Regions from separate parts of the Arthrobacter arnarulunnguaqae genome, predicted to be linked through region 1. Evidence: riboswitches for the same ligand, from Rfam matches in the RefSeq annotation. Region 1 holds a riboswitch; each other region holds the start of a gene.
The links. A riboswitch is a leader RNA that binds a small molecule or an ion and turns the genes downstream of it on or off. The one in region 1 is predicted to bind S-adenosylmethionine.

Region 1 (9,907 bases):
CTCGTGGAGCTCGGCAACGACCTCACCACCGTGGTCCGGACCATCGGCGAGGGCGTCAAGGGCTTCGCGGACGGATCCGCGGACACGGCGCGCTTCAACGAACCGCAGGGCCTGGCCGCGCTGCCGGCCGACGTCGCGGCGAAGGTGGGATACGACGTCGTCGTCGCCGACACCGTCAACCACCGCCTGCGCGGGCTGTCCCTCGCCACGGGCGAGGTCACCACGGTCGCCGGCAACGGCGTCCAGCGCCTGCTCGACGCCGACCAGGCGCGCGCCGCGGGAGACGCCGCGAACGACGCCGATGCCTGGGTCCACGACCTCGGCGCGGTCCCCCTCGAGACGTCGCTGTCCTCGCCGTGGGACGTGTTGTGGTCCGCCAAGGCGGGCCGGTTGGTCGTCGCGATGGCCGGAACCCACCAGATCTTCTCGTTCGAGCCCGTGACCGGCGCGCTCGAGGTCTTCGCCGGCACCGGGCTCGAGGGCCTGCAGGACGGGGTTCCGGGACAGTCCTGGTTCGCCCAGTCGTCCGGCCTGGCCGACGACGCCCAGGGCGACATCTGGGTCGCCGACTCCGAAACGTCCTCCCTGCGCGTGCTGCGCCTGGGAGACGACGGCCGCGTGGCCACCGTCGAAACGGCGATCGGCGCCGGGCTGTTCGACTTCGGCTTCCGCGACGGCGACGCCGCCGAGGCGCGCCTGCAGCACCCGCTCGGCGTGACGGTCCTGCCCGATGGTTCCGTGGCGATCGCCGACACGTACAACGGCGCGGTGCGCCGCTACGACCCGGCCACCGCCACCGTGTCCACGCTGGCGCGCGGGCTGTCCGAGCCCTCCGACGTCCTGCTGGACACGTCGGTCGACGGCGAGCCCGTGCTGCTGGTGGTCGAGACCAACCAGCATCAGCTGGTCCGGCTGCCGCTTCCCAAGGAGGCGCTCACGGTCGACGAGGGCGCCTCGCAGACGGCCCGCCCGAAGACTCCGGTGGCCCCGGGCGACCACGAGCTGGTGGTCCGCTTCTCGGCCCCGAAGGGCCAGAAGCTGGACGACCGTTGGGGCGACCCGACCCAGCTGAAGATTTCCGCGTCCCCGGAGGAGCTGCTGGTGGGCGGCGCCGGAACGTCGGTGGGCCTGACGCGGACCCTGCGCCTGAACCCGGACGTGTCCGAGGGCGTCCTGCACATCACGGCCCGCGCCGCGGCCTGCGACGGCGAGGCCGGCGGAGAGATCCCCGACCACGCAGCGTGCCACCTGTACCAGCAGGACTGGGGCATCCCGGTGCTGATCGACGCGGACGGCGAGACCGAACTGACGCTGGACCTGCGCGGCCTGGACTAGTCGGCCCGGTACTGCGCCACGAGTTCCCGCTTGAGGATCTTGCCGCTGGGACCGAGCGGGAATTCGCTGACCAGCCGGACGATCCGCGGGTACTTGTAGGCCGCGAGGCCGTCCGAGGCGTAGTTCCGGACGGCCTCGGCCGTGAGTCCGCTGCCGGGCACCGGGGAAACGGCCGCGACGATCTCCTGCCCGTGCGCGTCGTCGTCGACGCCGAACACGGCGACGTTGGCGATCTCGGGGTGGTTCATCAGGTACTCCTCCACCTCCCGCGGGTACACGTTGTAGCCGTTGCGCAGGATCATGTCCTTCTTGCGGTCCATGATCCGCAGGTACCCGTCCCCGTCCTTGGTGCCCAGGTCCCCGGTCCGGAACCAGCCGTCGACGACCGCCTCCGCTGTGGCCTCCGGGCGGTTCAGGTAACCGGAGAAGAGGTTATGCCCGCGGACCACCAGCTCGCCGAATTCGCCCCGGGGCAGCAGCTCGATCGCGTCGGGTACCTCGGCGCGGGCGATTTCGACGTCGACGCCCCAGATCGGCGTCCCGACCGTCCCCGGCACGGGGTCGCGGCCGACGTGGTTGAAGCTGGCGACCGGGGACGTCTCTGTCAGGCCGTAGCCCTCGTAGACCCTGGATCCGAAGTTCTCTTCGAAGGCGCCCAGGGCGGCGAGCGGGAGGGAGGCCCCGCCGGAGACCGCGTAGCGCAGCGCCGTCGGCTTCTCCGGGCGGTCGCGGTACGCCTGGAGCAGCCCGAGGTACATGGTGGGCACGCCGCAGAAGATGTTCACGCCGTCGTCGAGCAGCATGTCCAGCGCGCCGGCGGGCGTGAACTTGGGTAGGAGCATGATTTCCGCGCCCGCGCGCAGCCCGGCGTTGAGCACCACCGTCTGGCCGAAGGTGTGGAACAGCGGCAGGCCGCCGAAGATCCGGTCGCCCTCGCGGAAATCGAACGTGCTGGTGAGCAGGACGTTGACCTGTTCGAGCAGCGCCAGGTGGCAGCCCAGCGCCCCCTTGGGCTTGCCCGTGGTCCCCGAGGTGTAGAGGACGGTCGCGATGTCCTCGGGCCGCATGGGGAGGTACGTGTCGATCGGTTCCGCGGCGGCGGCGAGGTCCTCGAGCCGGTCGTGCACCCCGGGTTCCGGTGCCAGCACCGTGACGACGCGGGTGTCCGCGGCCTGCGCGGCGGGCGCCCCCTCCCCGAGCAGCGGAGCGGCGCAGACCATGAGGCCGGCCTCGGCGTCGCGCAGCACGTATTCGATCTCGTGCCGCTTGAGCAGGGCATGGATGGGCACAACGGTCGCGCCGAGGGCCAACACGGCATAGTAGGTGCGGGCGAAGTCGGTGACGTTGGGGATGAGCACGGCGACGCGGGATCCGGGCTGGACGCCGGCGTCTCGCAGGGCTCCGGCGTACGCCCGGGTCTGGTCCCACAGTTGGGCGTAGGTGACCGTTTCGCCGGCCAGGGTCACGGCGGGCCGGTCCGCGAACCGCTGGGCGGATTCGGCGATGATTGCGGCGACAGACATGGTGGCGAACAAGACCGCTCCTCTGGTGGGTGTGACACGTCACAATAGTCTCCTGTGAAACCGAGGCTCACGTCAAGATACTGAGTCTCACCAAAGGGTTTGGGGCGGCCGGACCCCGCGGGCGGGCCGGCTACTCTCCCGTCACGGGAGTGACGGACACGGACTCCGGGCCGACGCTGAGCCTGGCCGTGAAGCCAAACGACTCCGTCACCGTCTTCTCCTGGAACGCGCCGGTCATCAGGTCCTGTTCCACGAGGGTCAGCCGGGTGTCGACCTCGAGCGGGCGGAGCACCCACCCGCCCTGGTACGCCTCGACGTCGATCTTGGGGTAGCCGACCACGTCCCACTTGATGGTGTCGGCGGAAACGCGGGCGTTGGTGCTGTAGCTCAGGGGGCAGGCGGCCGGCTTCAGGACCTGCTGCGCCGTGCAGCCGTCGAGGTAGCCGCGGATCTGTTCGTCGATCTCGTCGACCAGTCGCTCGGTGGGACGGGTGACGAGGTCCAGCGGCTCGCGCTCGGCCGCCGGGCCGGCGTCGACGACGCGCGTCTTGGCCGGCGCCTCGAAGTACTTGGTCTCGTAGCTGGCCTCGACGACGGAAGGCAACATGGTGGGCACGCCCTGGACGCCCTTGGACAGGGGGGAGGCCAGGCCGTTGACCCGGACTTCGTTCGTGGTGTCCGCCCTGACCTGGAGCACCGGCAGGTGTGGCGCCTCGAACCGCCACCGGTCGAAAAACATCCACTCGCTGCCGGACTTGCGCAGCCGGAACACGGTCTGGTGGTCGGATTCGTTCACGCTGTAGGTGGTGGTCACTTCGACGTGCCCGCCGGACAGCCGGCTGGTCCCGGCCACGCGGAAGTCGGTGATCGGCGCGACGGAGGCCTTCAGGCCCTCGCCGTCCAGCAGGAGCGCATTGCCCGGGGGCACCTCGGCGCCCACAAGCCCAAGGGCCTGCTCGCCTTCGCCGGCCTGGAGCAGCGCGAAGTAGTCGGTCACCAGGCGCTCCGGGCCGAACACGCGCTGGTTGACCATGGTCACGGTGACGACGGCGGCGACGGCCACAACCATCAGCGCGGCCAGCCACACGGCGACTACTTTCACGAGGGGGGAACCGTTCTGCACCCCTCCTACGTTACCGGCCCGCGTCCTCCCGGTAGGCACCGCGGAGGTCAGCGGCGGCGGCGCCGCTTGGTACCGAACATGCCCCGGAGCAGTTCCTTGCCGATGACCCCTGCGGCCTGGACGGCGAAATCCATCATCGGGTTCTGTTCCTGTTTCGGCACGCGCTCCGGCGCCTGCTTCCGCCCGCGGGGGGCCGGAACAGGATCGCCCCCGCGGGACGGGGGTGCGGAGTTCGGGAGGCTGCCGGGCCGCCCCAGGATGTCCTCCTCGATGCGGCGCGATTCCGCATCGATGTCCTCCTGTGACTGTCCGGCGCCCGGCACCCGGCCGGCCACCGAACCGCCCGTGGCGGAACCGGGCGCGGGCTCCGCCGTCGCCCTGCCCTTGAGGACCTCGTAGGCGGACTCGCGGTCCGTCACGGTTCCATAGACGGACAGCAGGGCCGATTCGGAGACCGTCCGGGCGACGACCTCCGCGGCCGAGGCGCCCATCGTCGACTCCGGTGTCCACATGCGCGTCCACGCGACCGGCGTCGGAGCGCCGTTTTCGTTCATCACGGTCACGATCGCCTCGCCCGTGCCGGCCTGGGTGAGGGCCTCCTCGAGGTCGTAGTCGCTGACGGGGAACGTGGAAACGGTGGCTCGCAGCGCCTTGGCGTCGTCGGGGGTGAACGCCCGCAGCGCGTGCTGCACGCGGTTCGCGAGCTGTCCCAGCACATCCGCCGGGACGTCTTTGGGCGTCTGCGTCACGAAGAACACGCCGACCCCCTTGGACCGGATCAGGCGCACGGTGGTCATGATCGAGTCGAGGAACGCCTTCGACGCGTCACGGAACAGCAGATGGGCCTCGTCCAGGAAGAACACGAGCTTGGGCTTGTCGGCGTCCCCCACTTCGGGGAGCTCCTCGAAGAGGTCCGCGAGCAGCCACACCAAGAACGTGGAGAACACCAGCGGCTTCTGCAGAATCGTCGGAAGCTCGAGGCAGGAGATGACGCCGCGGCCGTCCGGTGCCATGCGCAGCAGCTCGGCGGTGTCGAACTCCGGCTCGCCGAAGAACTTCTCCAGGCCCTGGGCCTCCAGCGCCACGAGTTCACGCAGGATCACGCCCGCGGTGGCCTTCGACAGCCCGCCGAGCTCCCGGAGTTCCGCCTTGCCCTCGTCGCCGGTCAGGTGCGAGATCACGGCCCGGAGGTCCTTGAGGTCGTAGAGCAGCAGGTCCTTTGTGTCCGCGTAGTGGAAGATCAGCTGCAGGCTCGACTCCTGCGTTTCGTTCAGCTCCATGATCCGCGAGAGCAACAGGGGACCGAAGGAGGAGATCGTCGCCCGGACCGGAATGCCGGCGCCGTCGCCGCCGAGGGAAAAATACTCCACCGGGAAGGTTTTGGGCGTCCAGTCCATGCCCACGCTCCTGGTGCGGGCCAGCAGCTTGTCGCTGGGAGTCCCCGGCGTCGAGAGGCCGGTGAGATCCCCCTTGATGTCCGTCAGGAACACCGGTACGCCGTTGGCGGAGAGCTGTTCGGCCATGACCTGCAGCGTGATGGTCTTGCCCGTGCCGGTCGCGCCGGCCACCAGGCCATGGCGGTTCATCATGCGCAGGGGGAGCCGCACCCGTGCGTCAGGATGGACCTCGCCCCCGACCAGCGCCGCCCCCAGGTCCACGCAGGGTCCCTCGAAGGTGTAGCCGGACTTGATCTTTTCGGCCTGCCCGGCCGCTGCGCTCGTCGACATGGCACCCAGCCTAAGGCGCGCTCCGCGGCGACGCACCCGTCCCCGGTCCCGCGCCCCGCCCGCCGGGCGCGTCACAATCGCTTCACATGACGCGGTGCGGCGGCCCGGTGACGCGCGTGGCGGCCCGGCGCCGGTCACAACCGGTCATATTCCGGATGATGAAGCGCCGCGCGACGGACGGCTTGCGGGGCCGTCCGGGCCCTGCGTTAGATAGTGGAACCCAACCATCAAGAGCGGCCGAGAGATCTGGATCGATGACGCCGCAGCAACCATCCGAGGGCCCCGTGGGGGCCGCGCGAACGGTGCTACCGCCAGAAGCGATGGAGACGCATCAGCGACGCCACCCGGACCCGCGGCATGCCACCGGACCGGACCGCCGCCGCACTCCTTCGCTGTGACAATGCGAGGAGAACCATGTCCGAACACAACGTCGGCGCCGCCCCACCGGCGCTGTCCTACGAGCTGTACCCGCCGGCCAACGAACGCGCCGCCGCCAGGGTCTTCGAGACCATCGAGGCGCTGGCCGGCACCAACCCCGACTACGTGTCCGTCACCTCCAGCGGGACGCCTGCCCGCCGCGAGGCCACCATCGAACTCGTGGGCCACCTGGTCCGCAACACCGCGCTGCGGCCCCTGGCGCACCTGATCTGCGTGGGGGAGAGCCGCGCCACCCTGGACGCCCTTGTCACCCGCCTGGTCGGGCTGGGCGTCCGCGGGGTGCTGGCACTGCGCGGGGACCTCCCCGCGGAGCCGGACGCGAACCGCGGGGAGCTCCGCTACGCCGGCGAGCTGGTGGAGCTGATCCGCGGCGTCGAGCGGCGCCATGCGGCGTCGTTGGCCGGCGGCAGGCTGGCCGTCGGGGTGGCGGCGTATCCGCGCCGGCACCCGGAGTCGCCGTCGTTCGAGCACGACGTCGAGGTGCTGCTGGCGAAGGAGCGTTCCGGCGCCAACTTCGCCATCACCCAGGTCTACTTCGAGCGCTCCGACTACACCGGCCTCGTGGAGGCCGCGCGCCGCGCCGGGGTCAGGATCCCGATCGTCCCCGGCATCATCCCGTTCGACAGCGTGCGGCGCCTGACCCGCCTCGCCGCGATGTCCGGCGTCGAACCGGGCAGGGACCTGCTGCACCGCCTCGAAACGGCGGACAGCGACGGCGAACGACGCCGGATCGGCGTCGCCAGCGCCGTCGAGCTGGCCAAGGGCGCGTTCGATGACGGCGCCCCCGGCCTGCACCTCTACACGTTCAACGATCCGCAGGGCTCGCTGGACGTCGTCGAGGCGCTCGAGATCTCCAAGGCAGCACCGCAACGCGTGCCCGCCTAGGCGGCGCGCACGCACACCGACCCACCGACCGATTCACCGCAAAAGGAGCACCACCATGACCACCCACCAGCACAGCTTCCCCGCCGCCACCATCCTCGGATACCCGCGGATCGGACCGAACCGCGAACTCAAGCGCGCCATCGAGGCCCACTGGGCCGGCAAGCTCGACGCCGACGGCCTGGACCGGGCGTCCGAGGCCCTGCAGGACGCCACCATCGACCGGCTGACCGGCCTCGGACTCGGCGCGGCGGACTCCTCCATCCCCGCCGACTTCGCCCTCTACGACCAGGTGCTGGACACCACCGCCGCCCTCGGCGCCTTGCCGACGCGCTTCGCCGACCTCGCCGAATCGGACGGGTCGCTGGACACCGACGGGTACTTCACGCTGGCCCGCGGCGACGCCGAGCGCCCGCCGCTGGAAATGACCAAGTGGTTCGACACGAACTACCACTACCTGGTCCCGGAGATCGGCCCGGACACGACGTTCGCGCCGCTTGCCCACCGCCTCACCAGCCTCGTGGCCCGGCAGAGCCGCCGCGGAAACACCCTCCGTCCCGTCCTGGTTGGCCCGGTGACCTACCTGCTGCTGGCCAAGGCCGAGGACGGCGCACCCGAGGGCTTCGACCCGTTGTCGCGGCTGGACGACGCCGTTGCCGCCTACGAGGGCATCATCGACGCGCTCGGAGACGCCGGCGCCGAATGGGTGCAGCTGGACGAGCCGGCCCTGGTCACCGACCGCGGCGGCGAACTGGCCGTCGCCGGCGGCGTCGTCGAGGGCGCCTACCGTGCGCTGGCCGCCGCAACGCGGGCCGGCTCGGGGCCGGCCCTGTTCGTCACCACCGGCTACGGCACCGCCGGAAACCGCCGCGCGCCAGGTGAGGCCCTCGCACTGCTCGCGTCCGCCGGCGTCCAGGCAGTGCACGCGGACCTCGTCGCCGGGGACGCCCTGGCCGACGCCGGGGTGGATGCCTTCCGCGCCGCCAACGGCGGCGCCGCGACGCTGGTCGCCGGCGTCGTGAACGGCCACAACATCTGGCGCAACGACCTCGCCGCGTCGCTGTCCACGCTGGACAAGTTGGCCGCGGGCGGCGGCAAGGTGTCCGTCGCGACCTCGACGTCGCTGTTCCACGTCCCGCACCAGGTCGACATCGAGACCAACCTCCCGGGCCACCTGCGGGACTGGCTGGCGTTCGCGGACGAGAAGACCACCGAGGTCCTTACCCTGGCCCGCGGACTCGCCACCGGGCCGGACGCCATCGCGGACGAGGTCGGGGCGGCCACCGCGGCCCTCGCGGCGCGGGCCACCGGCGAAGGCGTCCGCAAGGAGGCCATCCGCCGGCGGACCGGGAGCCTCACGGCCGCGGACTTCACCCGGCCCGACGGCGCCGTCCGCGCGGCGGCGCAGCAGGAGCGGCTCGGGCTGCCGGTGCTTCCGACCACCACGATCGGTTCCTTCCCGCAGACCGGCGACGTCCGCAAGGCCCGCTCCGGGCAGCGCAACGGCGCCATCACGGATGCGGCCTACGAGGGCTTCCTGCGCGAGGAGATCGCCCGCGTGGTGCGGCTCCAGGAGGACCTCGGCCTGGACGTGCTGGTCCACGGCGAGCCCGAGCGCAACGACATGGTCCAGTACTTCGCCGAGAACTTCGACGGGTTCGAGACCACCGAGCACGGATGGGTCCAGTCCTACGGTTCACGCTGCACCCGTCCGTCGATCCTCTGGGGAGACGTCAGCCGCCCGGGGGCGTTCACCGTCCCGTGGACCGCGTACGCGCAGTCCCTGACCCCGCGTCCGCTCAAGGGCATGCTGACCGGTCCGGTGACCATCCTCGCGTGGTCCTTCGTCCGTGAGGACCAGCCGCTGTCCGAGACGGCGAACCAGGTGGCGCTCGCGCTGCGCGACGAGATCGCCGACCTCGAGACCGCGGGCACCGCGATCATCCAGGTCGACGAGCCGGCCCTGCGCGAACTGCTGCCGCTGCGCGCCGAGGACCAGGAGGCCTACCTCGACTGGTCGGTGAATTCCTTCCGTCTGGCGACCTCGGGCGTGCGCACGGACACCCAGATCCACACGCACCTGTGCTACTCCGAGTTCGGCGAGGTCATCCGCGCCATCGACGGCCTGAACGCCGACGTGACCAGCATCGAGGCGGCCAGGTCCCGCCTCGAGGTCGTCGGGGACCTGGCCGGATACGGCTACGAACGCGGGATCGGCCCGGGCGTCTACGACATCCACTCCCCGCGGGTGCCCTCCACGGCGGAGGTCACGGACCTCATCCGAACCGCGCTGACGGCGGTGCCGGCGCGCCACCTGTGGATCAACCCGGACTGCGGGCTCAAGACCCGCGGATACCAGGAGACGACGGCGGCGCTGCGCAACCTGGTCGACGCCACCGCCGCGGTGCGCGCCGAACTGGACGCCACCGTCGGGACCGGCGACCTGGCGGCCCAGGACCACACCGCCTGAGCGGACCGGTAGCGCCAGCGCACCAGCAGCACCGCAACACCGCAAGACCGCGGTGCCCGGCCCCTGGCGGGCCGGGCACCGCCCCCACCCCTGACGAAGGAGCCCCTTCCCATGAGCACGAACGCGCACGGCTGTTCCGCCACAGACCAGATCCACGCCGGCTACGAGCCGGCCGGGCCGCATTTCCCCGTGGCCCCGCCGATCCACCAGACGGCGGCGTACGCGTTCCCGGACTACGAATCGGCCCGATCGATGTTCGCGCTCAGGAAACCGGGCTTCACCTACACCCGCACCGGCAACCCCACGGTGGCCGTGCTGGAGCAGCGCCTCGCCACCCTGGAAGGGGGGACCGGCGCCATCGCGACGGCGACCGGCCAGTCCGCCGTCGCCATCGCCCTCCTGGCCCTCC
Region 2 (9,907 bases), on a different contig from region 1:
CCCGTGCCGCTTCACGCCGCCACGGCAGCCGATCTGGTCGGCAGCGTCCAGTCCCTGCACCAGGTCCTCAAGTGCGTCGCGTACGCCGGCGTGCGGCCGGGGGAGCCGGGCATCGGCCAACAGGCGGTCCTCGGCCGGGTGCGCGACAGCCAGCCGGTCCGGGCCACCGACATAGCCCGCCGGCTCGGCGTCGGTCCGGCCGCGCTGAGCCGCCACGTCACCGAACTCGAGGCCGCCGGGATGGTCGTTCGCGAGGCCGACCCCGTCGACGCAAGGGCTCAACTGCTCCGGCTCACCGCGCAAGGGGACGCCGCCGTCGAGCGCGGTCTGGCGCGCCGTGCGGAGCTGCTCGGGGAACTGCTGGACGGTTGGGACGAGGCCCGGGCGCGGGACGCCGTCGCACTCCTCGACGAGATCTCGGGAGTGCTGCGCGAGGGACTCGCCCGCGAATCGGCCGGCGCAACCGGCCCGGCGGCCACCGGCCACGCAGCCGCCCGCGAGTCGGACGGGGGCGCGAAGTGAGCGCCGGCGTCGACCCCCGGACGGGCGCCGCGGCCGCGCCGCCCCAACGCGACGCACTGGCCGACATCCCGCAGATGACCCAAAAGGAGGTCCTGCGCGCGCTCGTCGGCGTACTGGCCAGCTTCTTCGCCGCCATGCTCGCGGCCACGATCGTGTCCATCGCCCTCCCGACCATTATGGCCGAACTCGGCGGCTCGCAGACCGACTTCGCGTGGGTCATCACCGCCGCCCTGCTCGCCAACGCGGCCAGCACGCCGATCTGGGGCAAGCTCGCGGACCTCTTCGACAAGAAGAAGCTGACCCAGATCGGCATCCTCATTTTCGTCATCGGATCCCTGCTGGCCGGCTTCGCCCAGGACATCCCCATGCTGATGGGCGCGCGCGTCATCCAGGGCCTCGGGATGGGCGGCCTGACGGCCATGGGCATGGCGGTCATCGGCAGCATCATCCCGCCGCGCGAACGCGGCCGCTACTCCGGCTACTTCGGCGCGGTCATGGCCGTCGCGACGGCCGGAGGGCCGCTGCTCGGTGGCTTCATCGTGGACACGCCCCTGGGTTGGCGGTGGACCTTCTGGATCGGCATCCCCCTGGCGCTGCTGTCCATGGTGCTGATCCACAAGACGCTCCACCTGAAGCACACCCCGCGCAAGGTCTACATCGACTGGGCCGGAGCCACGCTGGTCACCGCGTCCGTGAGCACGCTGCTGATCTGGGTGTCCTTCGTGGGCCAGGCCGGCCACTTCGCGTGGGCCTCGTGGCAGACGGCCGCCATGGTCGGGGCCTCGCTGGCCATGATCGTGGTCCTGCTCTTCGTCGAATCGCGTGTCCCGGAACCGGTGATCCCGCTGAAGATCATCGCCCAGCGCACCACCGCGTTGGCCATCGTCGCCTCGATCGCGATCGGCGTGGGCATGTTCGGCTCCGGAGCGTTCCTCGGCCAGTTCTTCCAGCTCTCCGCCGGCGCGACGCCGACCATGGCCGGCGTCTTCACCCTGCCCATGATCCTGGGCAACCTGGTCGGGTCCGTGGTCTCCGGCCAGCTCATCAGCCGCTTCGGACGCTGGAAGGTCTTCCTGGTCGTCGGTTCGCTGCTGAACGTGTCCGGCCTGGGGCTGCTGGGCACCATGACCCACGCGACGCCGTACTGGATCCTCGCGCTGGGGATGCTGCTCAACGGCCTGGGCATGGGCATGATGCTGCAGAACCTGGTCCTGGCCGTGCAGAACACGGTCAAGGTCACCCAGATCGGCACGGCCAGCTCGTCCGTCGCGTTCTTCCGCTCCGTCGGCGGGGCGTCGGGCGTCGCGGTCCTCGGCGCCGTGCTCTCCGAACGCGTCGGCACGCTCACCCTGGACGGACTCCGCGCCGCCCACCTGATCGCGCCCGACGGCGGCGGCAGCCCGGTCGCCGGGGTGTCCACCATGGACGTCTCGGCGCTGCCGGACAACGTGCAGTCGATCGTGCAGGGCGCATTCGGGGACGCGACGGCCGCCGTCTTCCTGATCTCGGCCGCGGTGGCCCTCGTGGCGTTCGTCTGCGTGTTGTGCATCAAGGAGGTCCCGCTGCGCCGGTCCGTCTGACCGGCGGAACCCACCGGCACGACGGCGGTGCCGCGCCTTGCGGCCGCGAGGCGTGGCACCGGCGTCGTTCTATGTCTTCAGGCGCCCCGCGGGCGGGTGGTACTAAGGATAAGGAACGCAGGGAAGACGACGCGGCGGACAACGACGAAGACCGAAGGGCGGGGTCGATGGAACAGCGGCTGGTGGCGGACACGATGGTGGAACGCCTCGAAGCCTGGGGCGTCAAGCGCGTCTTCGGCTACAGCGGGGACGGGATCAACACGTTCCTGGGAGCCCTGCGGCGGGCGGAGAACGGACCCGAGTTCGTCCAGGCCCGGCACGAGGAAAGCGCGGCGTTCATGGCCGTGGCCCACGCCAAATACGGCGGAGGGGTCGGCGTCGTGACGGCGACGCAAGGGCCCGGCGCGGTCCACCTGCTCAACGGGCTCTACGACGCCAAGCTGGACGGCGTGCCGGTGGTGGCGATCGTCGGACAGCAGGAGCTGTCCGTGCTGGGTTCGCAATACCAGCAGGAGATCGACCTCGTGACCCTTGTCAAGGACGTGGCCGCGCGGTTTTCCCAGCAGGTGTCCGATCCGGAGCAGTTGCCCATGGTGCTGGACCGGGCGTTCCGGACGGCGCTGGCGACGTCGTCCCCGTGCGTGGTGGTGGTGCCGCACGACGTGCAGCAGATGCCGGCGCCGGAACTCGAGCGCGAACATGGCACGGTGGTGACAGCGCCGAGGTTCGAGCGGCCCCACGTGGCGCCGCGCCGCGCGGAGCTGGAGGCGGCCGCGGAGCTGCTCAACGCCGGGCGCCGCGTCGCGCTGCTGGTCGGCCAGGGCGCGGCGGGCGCCCGGGACGAGGTCGAGGCCGTCGTCCGGCGGCTCGGGGCCGGTGTGACCACCAGCCTGCTGGGCAAGCCGCACGTCGACGAGACCGCGGACTACAGCACCGGGGTGATGGGCCACCTCGGAACGTCGGCCAGCGGATGGCTGATGGAGCACTGCGACACCTTGCTGATCGTAGGATCAAACGACCCGTGGACCGAGTTCTACCCGCCGCCGGGCGCCGCCCGCGCGGTGCAGATCGACAACGACGCGAGCAAGATCGGCAACCGCTACCCCGTCTCCGTGGGGCTGGTCGGCGACGCCGCCGGCACGCTGGCGGCGTTGTTGGAACTGCTCCGGCCACGGACCGACGGCGACTGGGCCGGCCGGGTCGCCCAGGCCGTCGGCGACTGGCATCGGCTCTCTGCGGAGCGGGCCGCGACGCCGGCCGAACCCGTGAACCCGGAGCGCGTGGCCCGCGAGCTCAGCGACCGGCTGCCGGCGGACGCCCAGGTCGCGATCGACGTCGGAAGCTGCGTCTATTGGTACGCCCGCCAGCTGCGCCTGCCGCCCGGCGTGCCCGCCCACCTCAGCAGCACCCTGGCGAGCATGGGGTGCGGCGTTCCGTACGGACTGGCCGCCAAGCTGTTGGCGCCGGAGAGGCCCGTGGTGGTGCTCGCCGGGGACGGCGGCATGCAGATGAGCGGCATCGCGGAGCTGGTGACGGTTTCACGGCTGTGGCGGCAGTGGGCCGATCCGCGGTTTGTGGTGTGCGTGCTGAACAACGGCGACCTGGCCGAGGTCACCTGGGAGCAACGCGAAACCGAGGGCGACCCGCGGTATGCCGCCTCGCAGAACCTGCCGCCCTTCCCGTTCGCCGGATACGCGGACGTGCTGGGGCTGCGCGGGATTACGGTCGAGGATCCGGAACTGCTCGGCGCGGCCTGGGACGAGGCGTTCGAATCGAAGGTCCCGGTGGTGCTGGACGTCCAGACCGACGCGTCCGTGCCGCTGCTGCCGCCCTTCCCGCACGGTGCGCGCAAGGCCGAGACGATGCGCGCGGGGCTGAGGCAGGAGGGCGCCTCGGGGGAGCGCGCCCTGCGCCTGCTGGACACGTACGTGGCCCAGGAGGAGCGGCTCTTCGGGGACGGCGCGTCAGGCCCGGCGTAGGGCGGGAGGCGGCGCCGGCGGCCCTACGACTCGTCCAGCTGCTCCGGCTGGCGGCCGAGCCGGAAGTGGCGCCCGCTGACCGACTGCGGTTCGATCTCCACCCAGAAGTCCTTCAGCGTCGGCAGCCACGGGGCCACGCCCGTGTCGCGGGCCGCCTCGATCTCCGCCTCCGTCTGCAGGACGCGCGCCGTCCCGCGGACGACGACGGACCACGCCTCGTCACTGAGGATCCCGTCGGCCTCGAAAACAACGCGGGGGTTGACGGTCAGGCCGGCGAGCTTGCCGCCGGGTGCGGTTCGCAGATAAATCCGGCCGTTGGCGGTGGCATGGTTGACCGGTACCAGGTCGATCTCGCCGGCAACAACGGTGGCCAGCCGGCCGTGCCGGGCGTCGGCGAGGAGTTTCCAGCACTGGTCGGCGTCGAGGACGAGGACGGGGCTGCCGTCGGGGTGGGTGAACATCATGGCTTGAGTATTCTACTTCGCGTAGAAAATAGCTAGGGGTTCGCCGTCGGGTCCAGGAAAGCCGCGAGCGAGCGCAAAACCCGGTCCGGATCCGCCAGCTCGCACTCCCAGACAGTCAGCGAGTCCCAGCCCAGCGTGCTCAGGGCCGCGCTGTGCCGGAGGTCCCGGGCTGCGTTCCCCTCGCGCTTGGCGCGCCAGAATTCGGCGTTCGACGACGGGGCCCGGCGGCCGGCGGGGCAGTCGTGCTGGTGCCAGAAGCACCCGTTGACGAAGACCACCTTGCGCCGGGACGCGAACACCAGATCCGGTTTGCCCGGCAGTTTTCCGCCCGCGAGCCGGACGTCCGGGGCGGCCCGGCGGGCGGCGGCCGCCGCGGCGCGGGCGAGCTGGCCATGCAGGCGGTAGCGGTATCCGGCGGCGTGGGCGATCCGGCGGACGCGCAGTTCCGGACCGGTGTCCTTGCCCCGGATGCGGGACATCAGGGCGGAGCGCTGCTGGGGCGTCAGGCGGTCCATGTCACCATTCTCACGAACGCCCGCCGGGCGTGAAAGACTTGCGGCATGCGAGGAAACCAGAGCGACACGCCCCACCGCCACCTCGGTGTCCGCCTCGAGGATTCGTGGCACGCCTTCCGCGAGCGCGGCGCCCGCGCCAAGGGAATGGTGGCATCGGTCGCCTCCTTCAGGGGCTACGGCCTGAGTTCGCCGGACGGCGGATGGGTGCGCGTGCTGGCCAGGATTTCGATGGCCCGCCCGGAGGGACCCGAAATCGCCGTTCCGACGCCCAAGGTCGTCGCGGACAGCGTGCGCGGATGGAAGAACTTCGTCTCCCCGGCCCTGCCGTACGCAGAGGTCACCGTCACGGTCGAGGGCCGCAAGTACAAGGTCGACGCCGACCGGGGAGGCGTGTTGGACGCGCTGATCGAGGTGGGCCTGGAGCCGGGCTGGCACACGGTCCACTTCTCCTGCGAGGGCTCGGAGGACGCACCCGCCCGGGTCTTCGTCGTCGATTCCGCCGTGGACTTCGGCATGGTGTCCGACGTCGACGACACCGTGGTGGTCACCGCCCTGCCCCGTCCGCTGCTGGCGGCGTGGAACTCTTTCGTGCTCAACGAACACGCGCGCGTGGCGACCCCGGGGATGGCCGTGATGATGGAGCGGCTGATGCGGGGGCGTCCGGGATCCCCGGTCCTCTACCTCTCCACCGGAGCCTGGAACGTGGCGCCGACCCTCACGCGGTTCCTCACCCGAAACCTCTACCCGGAGGGGGCCCTGCTGCTGACCGACTGGGGGCCGACGGAGGGCCGCTGGTTCCGCTCGGGCATGAAGCACAAGGTGGACCAGCTGCGCCGACTCGCGGACGAGTTCCCGCAGATGAGGTGGCTGCTGGTCGGCGACGACGGGCAGCACGACCCGGAGATCTACGCGGAGTTCGCCAAGCGCTACCCGCAGAACGTCCGGGCGATCGTGATCCGCCAGCTCACGCCGTCGGAGGCCGTTTTGGCCGGCGGCCGCTCGATGGGCACCGTGGACGCGACGCCGGGCGTGCCCTGGATCTACGCTCCCGACGGAGCCGTGATCATCGCCGAACTCGAGAAGCTCGGGATCGTTTCCGCCGAGGACCAGCGAGTGCAGGAGGACGAGCAACTCCGCGCGGTGGAGCAGAAGCAGGCCCGCGGGGAAAAGGTGTGAGCGGACGCAGGCTCCGCGTCCGGGTGCCCATGCGTTGGGCGGACATGGACGCCTACGGGCACATCAACAACGTGAACCTCCTCCGCATGCTGGAAGAAGCGCGCATCGCCGCCTTCGGCGTCCCGGGCGGGACGGGCAAGGTGGGCAACGAGCCGATGGTGGCCCTGTTTTCCGCCGTGCCCGCCGGCACCCAGACGCTCGTGGTGGAACACCGCGTGCGGTATGCCGCACCGCTGGACTACCGCAACGTTCCGGCCGAGGTCGACGTGTGGATCTCGGCGGTCAAGCCGGCCAGCTTCGACATCGCCTACGAGATCCACGACCCGGTCGACGGCGGGGTGTGCGTCCGCGCCACCACGACCCTGGCCTTCTTCTCGACCGGGGAATCCCGTCTGATGCGGATCCCCGCCGAGCGCCGGGAGGCCCTCGCGGAGTTCCTGGGCGAGCCGGTCTTCCGTTAGGACAGCCGGGCCGCCAGTTCCGCGAAGTCCCGCCCGAGGCATTCCTCGTGGGCCAGTGCACACGGCTGCACCGGGTTCGCGGACAGGCTCACGTAGGCTCGTCCGGCGTGGCGCAGCCGGTCCGCGGGCAGACCGAGGATTCCGGCCGATTCGTTCCAGACGAACCGCCAGCGCGCTGGCACGGGTCCGTGCAACGGCCGGAGGCGGGAGGCCTCATCCCGCGGCGGCGGCGCGTGTGCTTCGCGGGCGGCCGCGGGCAGCCCGCGCATTCGGGCGGCCACCTGGAACGCGTCGTGGGTGTGTGTGGTGACGGCTTCGCCGTCGGCTGCGTGGATGACGACCCGTTGTTCCGGCACGCCGACTTCGACTGAAACGGTCACCCAGTCGGCGGGGAGCGCCAGCGCGCGGCGCAGTGCCGCCACGTGGATGCGGTGTCCGGGGTCGAACGAGGAACAGAGGGAATCGGCGCCCGAGGCGGTGGTGTGGAAGCCCATGGGACCCTTCCGTTGCTCTTGCCGACGTCGAGTGGGCCGCCGGCCGCTTCGTCATCCGAACCACCCGTTAAGCATGGGGTTGGTGTGCGGCCGGGTCGGAGCCCAAAGCTGGCCGCATCTCGTGAAGCTGGCTTAATCCTAGCGCAGGCAGTGCGCACGGTTTGCGTTGCGTCATTTTGTGGGATTGGCTGGGGAAAACCGAAGCGCCGAAGGACCCGGCGCCCAGAGGAGTGATATCGAGTGAGCGTTCCCCCAACAGCACGTCCGGCCCGGCCGCTGATTGTCTTGGAGGTCGTGGCGAGCGAGACGCTGGGAGAGCACATGGTTCGGCTGACGTTCGGCGGGCCCGGCTTCGCCGAGTTCCGCAACAAGGACGCCACCGACAAGTACGTGAAGCTATTGTTCGTCGATCCGGCGCTGGGACTCGAGCCCCCGTACGACATGGATGCCCTGCGCGCCGCGCTTCCGGCGAACAAGATGCCCGTGCGCCGCACCTATACCGTTCGCAGTGTCGACGAGGCGGCCGGCACCCTGCAGATCGACTTCGTGGTGCACGGCGACGACGGCATCGCAGGTCCGTGGGCGGCGTCCGCGCAGCCGGGGGACAAGATCTGTTTCTCCGGACCCGGCGGGATGCATCTGCCCGATGTCGAGGCCGACTGGTTCCTCTTCGCGGGGGACGAATCCGCGCTGCCGGCGATCGCGGCGACGCTGGAGACCATGGATCCCGACGCGAAGGGCTTCGCCTACCTCGAGGTCGCCGGACCGGAGGACGAGATCGCGTTGGACGTGCCCGCCGGGATCGACGTGCGCTGGTTGCACCGCGGAGGACCGGTCACCCCCGAGAGCGCGATGCTGGCTTCTGCCGTCATGGCGGGGGAGTGGCCCGAGGGCCGCGTGCAGGTCTTCGCCCATGGAGAGCGCGAGATGGTCAAGGCGCTGCGGCGCTACCTGTCCGACGACCGTGGGGTGGACCGCAAGCAGCTCTCGCTGTCCGCCTACTGGGCGTATGGACGGGCCGAGGATACGTTCCAGGCGGAGAAGCGCGAACCCATCGGGCAGATCTTCCCCGAGTAGCCGCCACACCGACGGGTAGCCGCCGGCTACCTCAAGTAGGCGGTGGACGTCCACAGGTGCATCAGCGCGTGGGCGCGGTACGGGCTCCAGTTCCGCGCGCGCTCGGCGGCTTCCGTGGTCGAGATGCCGCCCAGGGCGCGGCGCAGCACCAGGTCCCCGGGTGCGAAGGCGTCGCGGTCCCCGGAGGCGCGGACGGCCAGGTAGTCGGCCGTCCACTCTCCGATGCCGGGCAGTGCGAGCAATTCCGCGCGGGAGAGCGGAAACCACGGACTTCCCGGCACTTTTCTTATCACCTCACCCTCCGCATGGCCTGCGCGGAGGAACGCGCCCGCCAGCGCCCGCAGCGTGCGTGCCCGGGCGTTCGCGATGCCGACGGCGGCGCGCAGACGCTCGTGTGCCGCCTCGGCAACCGCCTCTGCCGCGGGAAAGGTCCGGAGCCCTGCGGGTCCGTCCGAGCCGTACGCGGCGACGAGCCGACCGGCGAACGTGCGGCAGGCGGCGAGCGAGACCTGCTGGCCGAGCACGGTGGTCGCCGCCGCCTCGAACGGGTCGAGGCACCCCGCCACGCGCAGGCCCGGGCGGGCGGCCACGAGCGGAGCCAGCAGCGGGTCGGCCGCGAGCACGGCGTTCACGGGTGCGAGGTCGGTGTCCAGGTCCAGCCACGCCCGGACGACGGCGCCGAGTTCCGTCCGGTCGGCGGCGGACAGGCCGGGCGAGGACACCCGCACACCGGCGGGTTCGACGGCGACCGTCACCGCGCGGTGCCCCGAGGTCAGGCGCACCGCTCGGGTCAGCGTGGCGTCGCGGACGTCCACCGCGTCCACACCCGGTATGGCGTGCGCGGCGAACAACCCCATCAGCGCCGGGGCGTCGAGTCCACCGTTGGCCGGCAACAGGCGTCCGCGGTCCGCCGGTCCTGAACTCATCCCGGCCAGACGCCCGAGGAGCCGCGGCGGTGGCTGTCCAACAAGTGGGTGTCCACTATGCCGATGGCTTCCATCAGCGCGAACATCGTGGTCGGCCCCACGAAGGAGAATCCGCGCTTCCGCAGCGCCTTGGACAGTGCGATGGATTCTGGCGAGGTCGTGGGGACGTCCGCGAACGTGGCCGGCCGCGGCGTCTCGGCGGGACCGAACGACCACACGAACTCGACCAACCCGCCGTCCGACCGCAACTCGATCGTGGCGCGCGCATTGGCGATGGCTGCGAGGATCTTGGCGCGGTTGCGCACGATCCCGGCGTCCGCCATCAGGCGAGCCACGTCGTCCTCCCCGTATGCCGCGACGGAGTCCGGGTCGAAGCCGTCGAAAGCGGCCCTGAACGCCTCGCGCTTGCGCAGGATGGTGGCCCAGGACAGCCCGGCTTGAAAGGCCTCCAGGCTGATGCGCTCGTACAGCCCGCGTTCGTCCCGCACGGGAAGACCCCATTCGGTGTCGTAGTATTCGCGCAGCATCGGATCGACGCTGGCCCACGGCGGCCGCGCGAGTCCGTCCTCGCCGATCACGGTCCCGTTCATGGCGTGGGTTGTCCTTCCAGTCCGGTGGCGCGCAGGGTGATGTTGATGCGCCCGTGCTCCAGCCCGCATCCCTCCGGGGCGGTCCCGGCGTACACCTTGGGTACGCCATGGTAGGCCAGCCGC
Region 3 (9,907 bases), on a different contig from region 1:
CCGCCCAGGCAGCCGAGCCCGGCGCGACCCAGGACGCGATCCGCGCCGCCATCGAGACGGCTGCGGAGAACATCCGCGACTACGTGCCCGGCTACGAACTGCGCGTCGAGCCGCAGTTCGACACCGCGCGCGAGGACTGGGGCGGCAACGGCCGCGTCGGCATCTGGGTGCAGGTCGCCGGCGCCGCCGACTACCTCCCGGAGTACGCCGGCAACCTGGACATCATCACCGCGGCCGCCACCCGGACCGCCGACCTGCTCGCCCAACGCATGGACGAGCGTTCCGCCGAGCTGGCCAGCGCCGGCACCGAAACCAAGTAGGAGCCCGCCATGACCACCACCACGGACACCCCCGTGCCCACGATCTTCGATGTCCGCCTGACGGACACCACCCTCCGCGACGGCTCGCACGCCATGAGCCACAAGTTCACGGAGCGCCACGTGCGCGACGTCGTCCGCGCCCTGGACGACTCCCGGGTCGAGGTCATCGAGGTGACCCACGGCGACGGCCTCGGCGGCTCCTCCTTCAACTACGGCTTCTCCCTGACGCCGGAACTGGACCTCATCAAGGCCGCCGTCGACGAGGCCAAGCAGGCCAAGATCGCCGTCCTGATGCTCCCGGGCCTGGGCACCATCCACGACCTGAACCAGGCGCACGACGCCGGCGCCTCGGTCGCGCGCATCGCCACCCACTGCACCGAGGCCGACATCTCGATTCAGCACTTCCAGCACGCCCGCAAGCTGGGCATGGAAACCGTCGGCTTCCTGATGCTCTCCCACCGCACGACGCCGGAAAACCTCGCCCAGCAGGCGCGCATCATGGCCGACGCCGGCTGCCAGTGCGTCTACGTCGTCGACTCGGCCGGCGCGCTGATCCTCGAGGACGTTTCCGACCGCGTTTCCGCGCTGGTCTCCGAGCTCGGCGACGACGCTCAGGTCGGCTTCCACGGCCACCAGAACATGAGCTTCGGCGTCGCCAACTCGGTCTACGCGGTGCGTGCCGGGGCCAAACAGATCGACGGCACGCTCGTGGCCCTCGGCGCCGGTGCGGGCAACTCCCCCACCGAGGTCCTGGCCGCCGCGTTCGACCGTCTGGAGATCAAAACGGGCGTCGACACGCAGGGCCTCATGGCCGCCGCGGAGGACGTCGTCAAGCCGTTCATCACCCGCATGCCGGTCATGGACCGCGCGTCCATCATGCAGGGCTACGCGGGGGTGTACTCCTCGTTCCTGATCCACGCCGAACGCGCCGCCGAACGGTACGGCGTCCCCGCATACAAGATCCTCGAGGAGATCGGCAAGGCCGGCTACGTCGGCGGCCAGGAGGACATGATCGTCGACGTCGCCGTGCAACTGGCGGCCGAGGGCAAGTAGCCCCTCCCCACTTACCGTTTCGACAAAGGTAGATGCTCCAATTCGGGCAAAAAAGAACATCTACCTTCGTCGAAACCGGAGAGTTCGGCATCGTGCTTCGTCGAGATCTACGTGGGCTTGCTTCGAGCTGGCGACCGGCCCGTTGCGGAGCCCTCCACCGGCGCGGGGACATTCGCCAACGTGCATAGTCCTCGGGGCGCGGGCGGCACCTGCGGCATGTGCGAAGATCGAGCCGTGAACCAGCAACCCGACGTCGAGTTGAAGCGCCCGGCCTCCCGCACCGCGGGATCCCAGACGCTGGCGCGCGGGCTGGATGTTCTGCAGGCCGTGGCGCTCTCCCGCGACGGACTGAGCGTGGCGGAGGTGGCCGAGCGCGCCGGCGTCCACCGCACCATCGCGTACCGGATCCTGAACACCCTGGCCGATGCGCGCTTGGTGCACCGCGGCCACGATGCCCGCTACCGCGGCGCCGCCGGCCTGCTGGCCCTGTCCTCCGCCGCGCTGCGGGCGGTCAACGCGGCGGCGCTGCCGGTGCTGCGCGAGACGGCGGACGGGCTCGGCGCGACCGTTGCCCTCATCGTGCGTGAGGGGGACGACGCCGTGGCCCTCGCCGTCGTCGCGCCCACGCGCGGCTCGTACCACGTGGCGTTTTCGCAGGGCAGCCGCCACCCGCTGGAACGCGGGGCCGCCGGCCATGCGCTGCTCGCCGCGGGCCCCACGTCGGGGAGCGAAATCGCGGTCGTGGCACGGGTGCGGTCCGACGGCTTCGCGCTCACCTTCGGCGAGGTCGAACCGAACATGTATGGACTCGCCGTCCCGCTGGACGCGCGGGCCGTGGGCATCGAGGCGTGTCTGAACGTCATCACCGTCCGCGAAGAAGCGGCGACGAACGCCGTCGGCCCACTCCGCGCCGCCGCCGCCCGCATCGCCGAGCGGATGGAATCCTAGCAGCGCCTCAGGCGGAGGCGACCAGCTCCCAGTCCTTGACATCGGCCACGGGCGAGAACACGCTGCCGTCCAGTTCGTCGAACCCGGCGTTTCCGCGGGCCCGCCGCGGCCAGTCTCGCGTGGCCAGCGCTGCCTTCCCGAGGGCGACCACGTCCGCCGCGCCAGACTCGACGAGCGCCGACGCGGAGGCGGGATCGTCCAGGCTCCCGTTGGCGATGATGGTCAGCCCGGAATGGCGCTTGGCCAGGGCCGCGAGCGAATCGCCGCCCCCCTCGAAGGCCGGGGCGTCGGCCCGGCGTTCCGTGGTGTGGATGTAGTCGATCCCGGTCGCGGCGAGGGCCGTGAAGATGGTCTCAGCCTCCGCGGCGCCGGACCACTTGTGTCCGTGGTCGCTAACCTTCCCCTGAGAGATGCGGATGCCGACGCTCAGGGACGGGCCGACTGCCTCGCGGACGGCCCGGCTGATTTCGACGGCGAAGCGCACACGGTTCTCGGGCGTTCCCCCGTATTCGTCCGTACGCTCATTGAGGTAGTCGGTGAGGAACTGGTCCAGGAGGTACCCGTTGGCGCCATGGATCTCCACGCCGTCGAATCCGGCGGCGCGGGCGTTCAGCGCGGCGGCGACGAAGCCTTCCCGGACCTCGCACATCTGTTCCCTCGTGATCTCGGCCGGGCGGCGGTAGGGACCCTCCCCGCGGTAGAAGCCGAGTTGCTCGCCCTTCGGGGCGATCGCGGAGGGGCCGACCGTCGTCGGGACGAACCGGTTGCCCTGGGATTGCGCGCCGGCGTGCATCAGCTGGGCGAACATGCGGGATCCGCGCGCATGGACGGCGTCGACGACCTGCGCCCACGCTTCGGCCTGTTCGGCCGTCGCCAGGCCCGGCTGGAAGCGGTAGCCCTGGCTGTGGGCGGTGTCCGTGTAGATGCCCTCGGTGATCAGCAACCCGAAGCCCCCGTCGGCGAACCGCGAGTAATAGGCCGCCATGCGGTCCGTGGCGTAGCCGTCCTCGGTGGCGCTCACGCGGGTCATGGGCGCCAGGGCAACCCTGTTGGGCACCTCTGTGGGGCCGATCTTGAAGGAGTTCCAGAGGGGAGCAAAGTGAGGCATGTGCGGTGTCCTAGAAAGTCTCGTGGATTTTCGTGGTCGATACGCCGGAGTCCTCGGCGCACTGCTTCCACAAGGACGGGACGGGTGCCCAATATTCCCCGTGGGGGTTTTCCGGCGCTCGAACGTTCCGCGCAACAGAACACGACTATTGACCTGCGTCACAGTCTGCTGATGAGATGGATCGCAAGTTGTTGCACATATCGCTTGAACTGTGCGCTATATACACTGAAGGATGAGATTCTCATGAACAACCCCACGCCCAGCCCCGATGCCAGCGAAGTACTGATCGTTGGAGCCGGTCCAGCCGGCCTGATGCTGGCGAACGTCCTCGGCATGTACGGCCGCAAGGTCACCGTGCTGGAGGCCATGGACCAGCTGATCGATTATCCGCGCGGTGTCGGCCTGGACGACGAGTCTTTCCGCACCATCCAGACCGTCGGCCTCGTGGACACCATCCAGCCGCACACCACGCCGCAGCACATCATGCGGCTGGTCAACGGCGCCGGAAAGGTCATCCTCGTCAACAACCCCCAGACCGACGAATTCGGCTGGGGCCGCAAGCACGGCTTCATCCAGCCGGAGGCGGACAAGGCGCTTTACGAGGGCCTCGCGCGCTTCAAACACGTTCAGGTGCTCTTCGGCCACCGCGTCGAAGACGTGCGGGAAACCGCCGACGGAGTCACCGCCGTCGCACTGGTCGCCGGGCCTGACGGGGAACTCGAGGAACGGAACTTCACCGCCCAGTACCTGGTGGGCTGCGAGGGCGGCAAGTCACCGACGCGCAAGCGCATGGGAGTCTCCTTCGAGGGCGAGTCCCCCTCCACCCGCTGGCTCGTCGTGGACGTCAACAACGATCCGCTCGGCACGCCCAACGTGTTTCTCGGCGCCGATCCGAAGCGCCCCTACGTCTCGATCGGTCTGCCCCACGCCGTACGGCGCTGGGAATTCATGCTGCACGACGGCGAGACGGAAGATCAGGTCACGGATCCGGCCTACGTCAACAACCTGCTCAGCGCGCACGTCCCGGACCCGTCGAAACTGGACTTCATCCGCCGTCGCGTGTTCACGCACCACGCACGCGTGGCCGGCAACTTCCGGAAGGGCCGCCAACTGATCGCCGGCGACGCCGCACACCTGATGCCAGTCTGGATGGGCCAGGGGTGGAACTCGGGCATGCGCGATGCCACCAACCTCGGTTGGAAGCTCGCCGCAGTGTTGTCGGGACAGGCAGGCGACGCGCTGCTGGACACCTTCACCACGGAGCGCAAGGAGCACGCCCAGGCGATGGTGGATCTGTCCCTGACGTTCGGGAACTTCATCAAGATCACCAACCCGTTGCTGGCCGCCGGCCGCGACGCGGCGTCGTCGGTCCTGAATCTCTTCCCGTCGGTGAAGAGCTACTTCTCCGACATGAAGTTCAAGCCGATGCCGCGCTACACACAAGGAGTCCTGGCGGATCCCAATACGCAGGCGTCCGGCCGCGCCGCGGCAAGGCTGACCAGCAAGCTGGTGCCGGTGCTGACGGCAAACAACAAGGTCTCTCCGGTTGGCGTCCAGTTCCCGCAGCCGCGCGTCAACTCGAAAGCGGGCGCGAACGTCCTGTTGGACGACGCGATCGGCAATTGGTGGGCCGTCGTCGTATGGGGCAACAGCCCGAAGGACGTGCTCCCGTCCGAGTCGCTGGAGAAGCTCCGCACCCTGGGCGCCCGCCTGGTCTGCGTCCTGCCCGAGACGCAGCGGGCGTGGGCGGAGCGGGACATGGGCGAGGACGTGCTGGTTCTCGGCGACCACACCGGCCGCATGAAAAAGTGGTTCGACGATCGCCCGACTCCGCTGGTCTTCCTGCGTCCGGACCGGTTCGTCGCCGGTGCCTGCCTGACGCAGAACGCCCCCGCGACGCTGGACGCGATCCTGCGTTCCATGGCGTTCACCGGCAAGCCGGCGGCCCACGGAGCGGTGCAGGTTCCTGATGACGCCCGCGAGCTCCTGGGCTAGTCCCTCACGCAAAACGGTCCGGCTCCCCACAGGGAGCCGGACCGTTTTTCCGTTTCCTGGTCCTGCCGGATGCGCTACTTGCCGCCGACGCCCTGCGCGGTCAGGTACTGCTTGATGACCGTGTTGAACTCCTCGGCACGCTCCACCTGGGACCAGTGGCCGCACTGGCTGAAGATGTGCGCGTCCGCGCTCGGGATCACGTTGAGCAGCTCCCACGTGCGCGACGGCGGGATGACGACGTCCTGCATGCCGTGGATGAGCAGGACCGGGATCTCCAGCTTGGAGAGCACCTCGAAGTCCAGCGGGAGGGCGTCGCGGTCCCGGTCGCGGGCCGTGACGACCTCGACGAGGCGGTCGGAGGCGGTGTCGTTCAGCGCGGACTGGTAGCGCAGCGAGACGAGCTCCTCCGTGACCAGCGACTTGTCGACGACGAACTGCTCCAGCGTGCGGCGGATGCCGGCCTCGGACAGTTCCGGCTTCGCGTGTCCGGACAGCGCCGCGGTCTTCTTCGCCCCGCCGGTGCCCATGGAAACGATGCCCAGCAGGCGCTCCGGGAAGTCGATGGCGAACTGCATCGCCACCCAGCCGCCGATCGAGTTGCCCACGATCCACGTCTTGTCGATGCCCAGCGCGTCCAGCACGCGCACGGAGTGGCGGACCCATTCCTTGATGCCGTATTCGGTGCCGGGGGCCACGACGGACTGGCCGTAGCCGATCGAGTCGATCGCGATGCAGCGGCCGAGTTCGGAAATCTCCGGGAGATTCAGCCACCAGTTCGCGGCCGCGGTGACGCCGGTGCCGGAGCCGTGGAGGAAGAGGATCGGGGTGCCCTCGCCGAGCTCGTGGTAGTGGGTGACCTCGCCGGGAGCGGTCTCGAGCCACTTGTCCTCGAGGCCGAAGAACTTGTCCGTGGTGTAGTCGGGAATCTGAACTGTGGTCATGGCGCACTCCTGTTGCTCGTCGTCGCGCAGAGGTCCTCGCGGACCCGCGGCCTGGGTGGGGCGGCCCCGCGCACGCGCAGGGTTCCCCTCCCTGACAAGCCTAGGGACGCGCGACCCTCTGGCCACGGGACCGTTCCGGCAGGCGGCACAAAGGCAACGGCACGACGGCGGTCCGCTCTGCGCCAGGACGTCGTGGACGTCCCAGCCCGGGCACGGCGACGGCGTCGTCCAGCTCCGCTGCAGACCGCGGGCGTCAGCCCCGCCGGCCTGCGATGTTGACCATCCAGCCGATCCCGAACCGGTCCGTGCACATCCCGAAGCTGTCGCCCCACGGCGCCACCGCGAGGGGCTCGATGATGGTTCCGCCGTCAACAAGCTTGTCCCAGTAACCGCGCAATTCCGCCTCGTCGCCGCCGCTCAGGGACACGGAAAACCCCTTCGGGGTGTTGTACTCCATGGCGTTGGGCGTGTCCGAACCCATGAGTGTCAGCCCGTTGGCTCCCGTCACCTGGCCGTGCATGATCTTTTCCTTTTCGGCCGGTTCCTCACTGGCCTGGAAGTCGCCGAATGTGTTCAGCACGAGTTCGCCGCCGAAGACGCCGTGGTAGAACTCCAGCGCGTCGCGGGCGTTGTCCTTGAAGCCGAGGTACGGGTTGAGCGTCGTCGCCATTTTTGTGCCACTCCTCGGAGATGAATGCGTCCGGGCACCTGGGCAACTGCCGGAGCCGACTGAAGGCTCCCATTATGCTCCGGCACGGCCGCTTAGGCGAGGGCCGCCGCAGCCGCCCGCGTCGACATGTTTCGGCGCGTTGCGGTTCGTGACGAAACCCTTGAACCACCCCGCCATCCCCCGTCAGACTCGTCGGAGAATCAAGAGTTCCAACCACGGGCCCTGGCCGGTTGGACGGCAACCCTCCCGCTGTAGCGGGGTGCCCCAGGTGAGGATTCGACGCCGGCCCGGCTTGGGCGGCGTAAGTATGGCGACGTGCCTGGCATGCGCCACGACACCAAGGATCGATCATGACCCAGACTTCCCTGCAGGACCTGAACGAGGTTCGCGCCGCGCGGCTCGACGACGCCGGAGCCTTCTGGTCCGGCAAAATCGCCGCCGACGCCGCGAACGCCCGCCTGACGTATGGCGCACGGGGGGCCGGCGAGGGCTCGGTGGCCACGCGCATCACGACCGGAGGACATGAGTTCACCGTCGACGAGCCTGCCGGGCTGGCCGGCGACAACGCGGCGGCGAGCCCGGTGGAATACGCGCTCGGCGCCTTGGCATCCTGCCAGGTGGTGGTCTACAGGCTGTACGCCCACCAGCTCGGCATCCGGGTCGACGACATCACGATCGACGCCGAGGGAGACCTCGACGTGCGGGGTCTCTTCGGCGCCGATGCAACGGTCCGGCCGGGCTTTTCCGCGGTTCGCCTGCGCGTAGTCATCACCGGACCGGAATCGCAGGAGCGCTACGACGAACTGCGGCGGACCGTCGACGAACGCTGCCCGGTGCTGGACCTGTTCGCCAACCCGACGCCGGTGGAGATCGAGGTGGCCGCGAACCCAGCCGGATAGGGCAAGGGGCTACGGCAGCGGGCGTCCGCGGGCCGCGGTCCAGAGGGCGTACCAGTCGTCGGAGGCCATGGCCTCGGCGACACGTTCGGCGTCGGCGCAGGCCGCGATGCGTCCGGGGTTCGACGTGCCGACGACGGGACGGATGTTCGCGGGGTGGCGCATCAGCCAGCCCAGCACGACGGACTCCGGCGCGCAATCCAGGCGTTGCGCCAGGGCGGCGACCATGCGGGAAGCGGCCGCGTCCGCAGGTTCCGTCCCGGCGCCGTCGGCCGGCCGTCCGCTGTAGCGACCCTGCGCCAGCGGACCCCAGGCCTGGAGCTCGACGCCGTTGGCCGCGCAGTATTCGAGCGCACCGTGCGGGAAACAGACGTCCGCGCCCTCGGCGTGGTTGACGAGGACGCCCGCCTCCAACCAGCCGAGCCGGTGCAGGCTCATCTCCAACTGGTTGACGGCCAGCGGCTCGTCGAGGGCGGACTGCAGCGCGCCCATCTGCTCGGCGGACATGTTCGAGACGCCCAACCGCAACACCTTCCCGGCGGCCTTGAGGTCGGCGTAGGCGCCGGCGATTTCCGCCGGCGTGGCCAGCGGGTCCGGCCGGTGGACGAGCAGCGTGTCCACGCGGTCCGTGCCGAGGCGCCGCAGGCTGTCCTCGACCCGGGCCGCGATGGTCCCGGCGGACGCGTCGTAGCGGCCGGGAGTGTCCGGCGTGCCCAGCACTATCCCGCACTTGGTCTGCAGGTGGAGTTGGTCGCGAAGCTCGGGGCGTTCGGCCAGGACGCGGCCGAACACCTCCTCCGACTTGCCGTTGCGGTAGATGTCAGCGTGGTCGAACACCGTGATGCCGGCCTCCAGCGCGGCGTCGACGGCGCGGTGCGCCTCGAACACGTCGGCTGCCTCGAGCGGTCCGGCGCCCCAACCCCCGCCCAGGCCCATGCATCCAAAGATCAGGCGGGATGCGGCTTCGTGCATGCTGGTGCTCCTTCGGTAGGTGGACTCACAGCGTACGACGCCGGTGCGCGCCGGCGCCTGCGCCAGCGCCGACGCTCGGGGCTACTAGCGGGAGCCGGGATCGTCGTCCCCGAAGACCTCCGGCTTGAAGGTGATGTAGGCCTCCGGCGCGTTGAGCTGCGGCGCGTCGAGGAAGCTCAGGACGCTGCGCATCGACGACTGCATCACGGCCGTGCCGATCCCGCCCGGCGATGCACCGATGATACCGGTGGGCTTGCGCGAAAGAGTTGCTGCCCCACGGGCGGGAACCCCAGTCGATCGCGTTCTTCAGCGCGCCGGGGATGGACCGGTTGTACTCGGGGGACACGATGAGGATTCCGCCCGAGCCCTCAATCGCTGCCTTGAGCTCCTTACCGGCCACCGGGAAGTCGGCGTCGAAGTCCGGGTTGTAGAGGGGAAGGTCGGCAATGGGGATCTCGAGCACAGCGATCCGCACCCGGCTAGATTTCAATTTCGTCAACACTCCAACAAGTCTTGACAAGATCCGTCACTTGGGGTCTAGTCTCTTAATAGATCCAAACGGCCTCCCCCAAGGGCCAACAGGATCACCGCGGCCCCGCCGTCCCCCAAGTGGCGGGCCCGCCAGCATCGGACCAGGCCAATGCCGATGCAGAATCAGTGCCCCCACCCCCTAGGCAGGGCGGGGGCACTCTGCTGTTCGGACCGGCTGGCCGCCCATAAACACCCCGACACGTCAGGCAAGGCCGGCGTTTTACAAAATGATTACCCCCGGGTATTGTTCCAACAGATCCAATGCTTCCCCCAAGCCGCTTGGATCTTTCGTTCCCGCCTTCCCCCAAGTGGCGGGGACGCGTGCCAAACCCAAGAGGCGGCACATGAAAACGCCCCCGCCGATGAGACCGGCGGGGGCGTTTTCGCGCCTTACGGGTTCCTGATCACCAGGCCGGCAGCGTCGGCAAGGGGCCATCGGCCTCCAAATACCCGGCGTGGCCACGGGAGAGCCA

Region 2: another riboswitch for S-adenosylmethionine. It lies ahead of ACHAAJ_RS05670 (hypothetical protein); the one in region 1 lies ahead of ACHAAJ_RS07255 (methylenetetrahydrofolate reductase).
Region 3: another riboswitch for S-adenosylmethionine. It lies ahead of ACHAAJ_RS14490 (OsmC family protein); the one in region 1 lies ahead of ACHAAJ_RS07255 (methylenetetrahydrofolate reductase).

The regions. Positions count from the first base shown of each region.
Region 1 is NZ_JBIMER010000005.1:168,765-178,671, reverse strand. It holds gene ACHAAJ_RS07275 (NHL domain-containing thioredoxin family protein) at 1-1,335, shown strand, start outside; gene ACHAAJ_RS07270 (long-chain-fatty-acid--CoA ligase) at 1,332-2,858, opposite strand; gene ACHAAJ_RS07265 (hypothetical protein) at 2,989-3,981, opposite strand; gene ACHAAJ_RS07260 (helicase HerA-like domain-containing protein) at 4,029-5,708, opposite strand; SAM riboswitch class I at 5,930-6,035, shown strand; gene ACHAAJ_RS07255 (methylenetetrahydrofolate reductase) at 6,123-7,031, shown strand; gene metE (5-methyltetrahydropteroyltriglutamate--homocysteine S-methyltransferase) at 7,087-9,498, shown strand; gene ACHAAJ_RS07245 (O-acetylhomoserine aminocarboxypropyltransferase/cysteine synthase family protein) at 9,610-9,907, shown strand, end outside.
Region 2 is NZ_JBIMER010000004.1:64,412-74,318, reverse strand. It holds gene ACHAAJ_RS05705 (MarR family winged helix-turn-helix transcriptional regulator) at 4-522, shown strand; gene ACHAAJ_RS05700 (MFS transporter) at 597-2,102, shown strand; gene ACHAAJ_RS05695 (thiamine pyrophosphate-requiring protein) at 2,270-4,081, shown strand; gene ACHAAJ_RS05690 (pyridoxamine 5'-phosphate oxidase family protein) at 4,105-4,545, opposite strand; gene ACHAAJ_RS05685 (very short patch repair endonuclease) at 4,578-5,060, opposite strand; gene ACHAAJ_RS05680 (App1 family protein phosphatidate phosphatase) at 5,106-6,236, shown strand; gene ACHAAJ_RS05675 (acyl-CoA thioesterase) at 6,233-6,697, shown strand; gene ACHAAJ_RS05670 (hypothetical protein) at 6,694-7,191, opposite strand; SAM riboswitch class IV at 7,201-7,318, opposite strand; gene ACHAAJ_RS05665 (siderophore-interacting protein) at 7,432-8,268, shown strand; gene ACHAAJ_RS05660 (DNA-3-methyladenine glycosylase family protein) at 8,295-9,194, opposite strand; gene ACHAAJ_RS05655 (DNA-3-methyladenine glycosylase I) at 9,191-9,784, opposite strand; gene ACHAAJ_RS05650 (alpha-ketoglutarate-dependent dioxygenase AlkB family protein) at 9,781-9,907, opposite strand, start outside.
Region 3 is NZ_JBIMER010000023.1:21,239-31,145, reverse strand. It holds gene ACHAAJ_RS14525 (acetaldehyde dehydrogenase (acetylating)) at 1-320, shown strand, start outside; gene dmpG (4-hydroxy-2-oxovalerate aldolase) at 330-1,373, shown strand; gene ACHAAJ_RS14515 (IclR family transcriptional regulator) at 1,608-2,321, shown strand; gene ACHAAJ_RS14510 (oxidoreductase) at 2,329-3,429, opposite strand; gene mhpA (bifunctional 3-(3-hydroxy-phenyl)propionate/3-hydroxycinnamic acid hydroxylase MhpA) at 3,673-5,424, shown strand; gene ACHAAJ_RS14500 (alpha/beta fold hydrolase) at 5,499-6,365, opposite strand; gene ACHAAJ_RS14495 (VOC family protein) at 6,619-7,035, opposite strand; SAM riboswitch class IV at 7,234-7,349, shown strand; gene ACHAAJ_RS14490 (OsmC family protein) at 7,386-7,934, shown strand; gene ACHAAJ_RS14485 (aldo/keto reductase) at 7,944-8,903, opposite strand; gene ACHAAJ_RS14480 (hypothetical protein) at 8,988-9,110, opposite strand; partial or broken gene ACHAAJ_RS14475 (NADPH-dependent FMN reductase) at 9,142-9,366, opposite strand; gene ACHAAJ_RS14470 (maleylpyruvate isomerase family mycothiol-dependent enzyme) at 9,839-9,907, opposite strand, start outside.